Regions from separate parts of the Pseudomonas sp. 300 genome, predicted to be linked through region 2. Evidence: predicted binding sites of a transcription regulator. Region 2 holds the regulator's gene; the other holds the start of a gene.
What was found. Region 2 encodes FliA, which starts transcription of late flagellar genes. Its sites were predicted from a motif close to CTAAAGTTTNNNNNNNNNNNGCCGNTAA; they were not measured.
Positions count from the first base shown of each region.

Region 1 (3,481 bases), 490 kb from region 2:
AATCTCCTCCCAGTTCATGTTGACGATGCGTTCCACCGAGCGCACCAGGAAACCCTGGGTCTTGGTGTTGTACTCCGTGATGATCACGAAGGGATTGCTTTGATCTTTAAGCGCCCCGGAACCGGTCGCCATTGCCAGATCTAGGATCGGAATGGTCGCCCCCCGAATATTTGCCACACCGCACACGACAGGACTGGACTTGGGCATCAGGGTCAGCTTGGGGCATTGCAGCACCTCGCGAACCTTGAACACGTTGATCCCGTACAGCTGCTGGCCGTCGAGACGGAACAACAACAGCTCCAGGCGATTCTGCCCTACCAGTTGCGTGCGCTGGTTTACCGAATCCATTACACCAGCCATGCCCAGACTCCTACACCAACGCTAAGTGTGTTGCGACGCACATTCATCACTAAACGGCACGGCGCTTGCTTTTTAACTCTTATGAACACAGAACCGACATTTTTCCGACGCCTGACATCCTTCTTCCGCAGATTGCTCTGTGCGGTGCCGGCCGTTTGCCTGTTCAACGCTGGCAGCCCTGCCCTTGCTGACGCGGTTACCTTGCCTGACATGCTTATCGGCGTCACCCAGGGCTTTCTTGAATTCACCGTAGAAGACTACCTGGCTACCAGTCAAACGGAAGGTCGCTACGAAATCCAGGTAAACCAGCTCGACTCGCGTCTGCGCATGCCCATGTGCGACAAGGAATTGACAGCCAGCCTCGAGAGCCCGGCCAAGCCGCTGGGACGGGTAACGGTCAAGGTTCGCTGCGAGGGCTCATCACCCTGGACGGTCTTCGTACCCGCTCAAGTCCGCCTGTTTCGCGATGTTGTGACCGTCACCCGGCCCCTGCGCCGCACCGGGATTGTCGAGCCCGATGACGTGATGTTGCGCGAGCGCGACATCAGCCTGCTTGGCCAGGGCTACCTCACGTCTGTCGACCAGGCGATCGGCCAACGACTTACCCGACCAATGGTCACCGATCAGGTAATTACCCTCGTCCATCTCGAACAGGCGGAAGTCATTCGCAAAGGCGATCAGGTGGTGATTACCGCTCGCAGTGGTACGCTCAGCGTGCGAATGCCCGGCGAGGCCCTGTCCAATGGCGGCATGGCCGAGCAGATACGCGTGAAAAACCTCAATTCCAGAAGGGTCATCAAGGCGCAAGTGACCGCGCCGGGTCAGGTGGAAGTGTCCATGTAGGATTCTCTGCTCGTGAAGATGTGGCGTTGGCCGAGGCTGTTCCCTAAACTGTGCCGCATGCAGGAGAAGTGCTGGCGCATGCGGGCTCATTTGATAAATGAGTCTAAAGTTTTCACAGGGAGAGCCGAAAACATGGCAAGCGTCCAAATACTCAGAGGTTTTTTACCATGGTCATCGATTTCAGCCGTTTGAACAGCTCCTCGTCACTTACGGGCAGTACACGTACCAGCGTTGCCAAGGAAACCGCCGAAGCCGGCAAATCCGCGCCGCTGACTACCCCGGCCGAACAGGCCACTGCCGTCAAAAGCGGGGAATCGGTACACCTCAGCCATGAGGCTCAACAGTTGCAACAGGTCACTGACAAGCTGCGCGATCAGCCTGCCGTCGACAAAGCCCGCGTGGCCGAGTTGAAAGCAGCGATTGCCGATGGCAGCTATAAAGTCGACAGCAACCGTGTAGCCAGCAAACTGCTCAACTTCGAAGCCCAGCGCTAGGCCACGGCCCGCGCCAGGCTTTTGGACGCTTAAAACCCAAGGCCAGCCATGCACGACACTAATTTACTGCAACTGATCACCGACGATTTTGCTCCGGCGCAACACTTGCTCGAGTTACTGCAAACCGAGTCCCTCGCCTTGCACGGTCGCGACATGCCACTGCTCGAAGAAATTCTGGCGCAGAAACAGGCATTGATCATTCTGCTTGAACAGCATGGCCGCAAGCGCAGTGAAATCCTCGCCAGCCTCAACCTGCCCACCAATCGAGACGGCCTGGAGCAATTAGCCAGCCACTCGAGCATTGGCGAGCAGTTGCTGGCCCAAAGCGATGTGCTGACCGATCTACTGGCTCAATGCCAGGCGGCGAACGCCAATAATGGCCAGTCAATCCTGGTCCAGCAGGCCGCCACGGCCAATCAGCTGAAAATCCTCACCGGCGGTGAACCGCCAGCGCTTTATGATGCCCGCGGATCAACCGCCAAGCTTGCGAAGCCGCGCCCGCTCAGTCAGGCTTGAGCCCGCAAATGACCACGCCCTATCAAGACTAGCAACATGCTGGCAATATAATGGCCAGCCGTAGTCATATTTTGTCTGGAGATTGATGAACCGTGTCCAATGCCTTAAACGCGGAAGATGCCCCGCAGCCACCCAAGGTGCTTACTACACCGTTGGAAATCTCCGGCAACCTGCGCCAACTACAAGACAGCCATGATCCGCTGATTATCACGTTCCACGAGCGCACCCAGCGCTTCCAGAGCTATCTGGTGGACGTGGACCGCGAGCGCGGTACCATTGCGCTCGACGAAATGATCCCGCGTGACGGTGAACGCTTCATGCTGGCCGGCGAACCGTTCAAGGTCGAAGGCTTTCACGAAGGCGTGCGCATTGCCTGGGAAAGCAACGGTCAACTGACCATCGACGAGTCCGGTGACAGCCGCTGCTATCGTGGCCCGCTGCCAGATGAAGTGGTTTATCACCAGCGTCGCAACGCTTTTCGCGCAGCCTTGAAGCTGGCTCAACTGGTCAACGTCGATCTGGACGGTGAAAAGCTCAAGGCGCCGATCAGCGGCAAGCTGCTGGACATCTCTGCCACGGGCTGCAAGTTGCGCTTTGAAGGTGACATCACCGAAAGCCTGCAACTGGGCCAGGTCTACGACCGCTTCTCCGCCGCCCTGCCTTTTGGCAAAATGACGGCGCCGGTCGAACTGCGTTACCTGCACTTTGAAGAAAGAATCTCCACCACCTTCGCCGGCATCCGCTTTCACAACATGAGTGGCCTGGTGCAGCGCCAGGTCGAGCGGTTCGTCTATCAGCTTCAGCGCGAAGCACGACGCTTCGACAAAGACGACCTGTAATTCGAATCGGCATGAAAAACGGGCAGTCCCTTGCGGTGACTGCCCGTTTTTTTATGCCTGGGTTTTAAGGCCTGGCCTCGGTGAAGCTTTGCTCGCGGCCCGAGTCAGGGTCCTCCGCAGGTGGAGTGGCGGGTGTCTCGGCCTCCGGTTCAGGAGCGGCATCAGGATTGACCGGGGTTTGCATCTGGTCCTGCACTACTTGTTCATCGACCCGCGGATCAAGGCAAGCCACCAGCGGCGAACTCGACATGCTGTCCGGCATGGCGACGTGATGCAGCGGCGCATCGTCGACCTGATGCAGATTGGTCACCGCTTTCGGGCGGATCCGCCACACAAGCACCAACGCGAAGAAACTGAAGAAGGCATAGAGCATCTGACTGCCGAACATCTTCATCAGTACCCCGGCAACCAACGGCCCGATACTCGCAC
Region 1 covers NZ_JAVLRV010000002.1:3,238,146-3,241,626, forward strand. Annotated here, with positions in the region: gene Q7W83_RS21290 (chemotaxis protein CheV) at 1-360, opposite strand, end outside; gene flgA (flagellar basal body P-ring formation chaperone FlgA) at 442-1,203, shown strand; gene flgM (flagellar biosynthesis anti-sigma factor FlgM) at 1,371-1,697, shown strand; gene Q7W83_RS21305 (flagella synthesis protein FlgN) at 1,746-2,213, shown strand; gene Q7W83_RS21310 (flagellar brake protein) at 2,306-3,052, shown strand; gene Q7W83_RS21315 (MFS transporter) at 3,117-3,481, opposite strand, start outside.
Region 1: the regulator FliA is predicted to act here: its motif matches at 1,307-1,334, upstream of flgM (flagellar biosynthesis anti-sigma factor FlgM).

Region 2 (3,481 bases):
GACAGCACTCCACCAGCTCGTTGAGCTGGAGGAAGCCGGCGCCCCCTTTTACAGTGTGAAAACCGCGAAAAATTGCATTGAGCAAGTCCGCATCATCCGGTCGGCTTTCAAGCTCGACCAGCTGTTCGGACAGTTGCTCTAGAATCTCGCCGGCCTCAACCAGGAAATCCTGAAGGATCTCTTCATCGGCGCCGAAGCTCATTAAGGGTGTGCTCCTACAGGTCTAAAAACCTAAAATGCCTAAAATTCTAAAACCCTAGGCTGGATAGCAAGTCGTCCACATCGTCCTGACCGGACACAACGTCTTCTCTTTTATCGGCATGAATCTGCGGACCTTCACCCTGAGAGAGATGTTTTTGCGGATCTTTTTCTGCAAGCATCGCTTCACGGTCATGTTCGATGCCCGCAAAGCGGTCCACCTGACTGGCCATAAGCACGAGCTTGAGCAGGTTGCTTTCAACTTCAGTGACCAGTTGGGTCACACGCTTGATCACTTGACCGGTGAGGTCCTGGTAATCCTGAGCGAGCAGAATGTCGTTAAGGTTGCTCGACACTGCACGGTTATCCACGCTGCTGCGTGTCAGGAAACCGTCGACACGCCGTGCCAGTTCACGAAACTCCTCAGCCCCGACTTCGCGACGCATGAACCGCCCCCAGTCCGTGCTCAGCGCCTGGGCTTCATCGCTCAGGCTGTTGACCAACGGCGTGGAGTTTTCGACCAGATCCATGGTGCGGTTGGCTGCGGCCTCTGTCAGCTTGACAACGTAACCCAGACGCTCGGTGGCATCTGTGATCTGGGACACTTCCTCGGCTTGCGGCATGTGCGGGTCAATCTGGAAATTGACGATCGCGCTGTGCAGCTCGCGGGTGAGCTTGCCCACTTCCTGATACAGGCCGCGGTCACGGGTCTGGTTGAGCTCATGGATCAGTTGCACAGCGTCGCCGAACCTGCCTTTTTCAAGGCTTTCGACCAGTTCGACCGCGTGTTTTTTCAGGGTCGATTCAAAATCGCCCTGTGAAGATTCTTTGTGGTCCATAGCTCCCCCGTGGCGCAGTTTCTCAACCGATGCGTTCGAAAATCTTCTCGATTTTGTCTTTCAACGCCTGGGCCGTGAAGGGTTTGACCACATAGCCGTTTACGCCGGCCTGGGCCGCTTCGATGATCTGCTCGCGCTTGGCTTCAGCGGTCACCATCAGCACCGGCAGGTGCTTGAGCTTTTCATCGGCGCGCACATGACGCAGCAGATCGATACCGGTCATGCCAGGCATGTTCCAGTCCGTTACCAGAAAGTCGATGCTTCCGCTGTTGAGAACCGGAATGGCAGTAACGCCATCGTCGGCCTCGACCGTGTTGGTGAACCCAAGGTCACGCAACAGGTTTTTTATGATCCGCCGCATCGTTGAGAAGTCATCAACGATGAGGATTTTCATGTTCTTGTCCAATTCGACCTCCAAGCAGTCTTAAACGCCCCCAGCACCTGGACGCGCCATTTCAATCAATCCGGCAAAGCACTCAATGACTGTCTGGAGCACAACAGATCGAGACCGGCGCAGTTCAACACCACACCAGCCACGTTCGCAGTGTCCCCACACTGCCTTCAGCGCGCTCGCCACTCCCCCAAACGCCCCCGCAAACGGGCCGCGCACTGGCTGTGTAACTGGCTGACCCGAGATTCGCTGACCCCCAGGACCTCACCGATTTCCTTGAGATTCAACTCTTCGTCGTAGTACAGCGCCAACACCAGTCGCTCACGCTCCGGCAAATTGGCAATCGCGTCCGCCAGCGCCGCCTGGAAGCGTTCATCTTCCAGATCGCGTGACGGCTCGAGATGAGCACTCGCGCCATCCTCGTGCAGCCCTTCGTGTTCGCCGTCCTGCAACAGATCGTCGAAACTGAATAACCGGCTGCCCAGGGTGTCGTTCAAAATCCCGTAGTAATCGTCGAGACTCAATTGGAGTTCGGCCGCAACTTCGTGATCTTTAGCGTCACGGCCGGTTTTAGCTTCAATCGAGCGAATTGCGTCGCTGACCATGCGGGTATTGCGGTGGACCGAACGTGGCGCCCAGTCCCCTTTGCGCACTTCATCAAGCATGGCGCCGCGGATTCGAATGCCCGCGTACGTCTCGAAACTCGCGCCTTTGCTGGCGTCGTATTTGGTGGACACTTCAAGCAGGCCGATCATCCCGGCCTGAATCAGGTCTTCGACCTGGACGCTGGCGGGCAGTCGCGCCAGCAAGTGGTAGGCAATGCGTTTGACCAGTGGCGCGTAACGCTCGATCAGCTCGTACTGCGCGTCACGTGCCGACTTCTTGTAGAGGTTGTAACCGCTGGCGGTCATAGCACGGGTCCTGCCGTTTGTTGCACGAGGCGCTCGACGAAAAACTCCAGGTGCCCACGCGGGTTGGCGGGCAGCGGCCAGGTATCGACCTTTTGTGCGATGGCCTTGAAAGCCAGGGAACACTTGGAGCGCGGAAAGGCTTCATAGACCGCGCGCTGCTTCTGCACAGCCTTGCGCACGCTTTCGTCGTACGGCACCGCACCGACGTATTGTAAGGCGACGTCGAGGAAGCGGTCCGTGACCTTGGTCAACTTGGCGAACAGGTTGCGGCCTTCCTGCGGGCTCTGGGCCATGTTGGCCAGGACCCGGAAGCGGTTCATGCCGTAGTCGCGGTTGAGCAGTTTGATCAGGGCGTAGGCGTCGGTGATCGAGGTCGGCTCGTCGCAGACCACCAGCAAGACTTCTTGCGCGGCACGAACGAAACTGACTACCGAGTCACCAATCCCTGCAGCGGTGTCGATCACCAGCACGTCGAGGTTGTCGCCGATATCGCTGAAGGCCTGGATCAGACCGGCATGCTGAGCCGGGCTCAGATGCACCATGCTTTGAGTGCCGGACGCGGCCGGGACGATGCGGATTCCGCCGGGGCCTTGCAACAACACGTCGCGCAGCTCACAGCGGCCTTCAATGACGTCGGCCAGGGTACGTTTGGGTGTCAGTCCCAGCAGGACGTCAACGTTCGCCAGCCCCAGATCGGCGTCCAGCAGCATCACGCGCCGGCCGAGCTCAGCTAGAGCCAGGGACAAGTTCACTGACACGTTAGTCTTCCCGACGCCACCTTTGCCGCCGGTCACCGCGATCACCTGTACGGGATGCATGCTGCCCATGTTATTTCTTTACCTTGTCTTGCATAGACGGAGGCCACATTACTGGCTGCGCGTTCATCAACTGAACAATGCATGGCAGACCATCGATGTAGGTACAAAAACTGTTCATTAATACCTCAGCCAACCTGCTTGGTCGGGCTGTGGTAAATATCAGCGAACATGTCAGCCATGGCTTCTTCGCTGGGTTCTTCCTGCATTTGCACGCTGACGGCGCGGCTGACCAACTGATGACGACGCGGCAGATGCAAATCATCCGGAATACGCGGTCCATCGGTCAGGTAAGCCACCGGCAATTCATGACTGATTGCCAGGCTC
Region 2 covers NZ_JAVLRV010000002.1:2,743,420-2,746,900, forward strand. Annotated here, with positions in the region: gene Q7W83_RS18910 (chemotaxis protein CheA) at 1-202, opposite strand, end outside; gene Q7W83_RS18915 (protein phosphatase CheZ) at 249-1,037, opposite strand; gene Q7W83_RS18920 (chemotaxis response regulator CheY) at 1,060-1,431, opposite strand; gene fliA (RNA polymerase sigma factor FliA) at 1,599-2,339, opposite strand; gene fleN (flagellar synthesis regulator FleN) at 2,336-3,166, opposite strand; gene flhF (flagellar biosynthesis protein FlhF) at 3,283-3,481, opposite strand, start outside.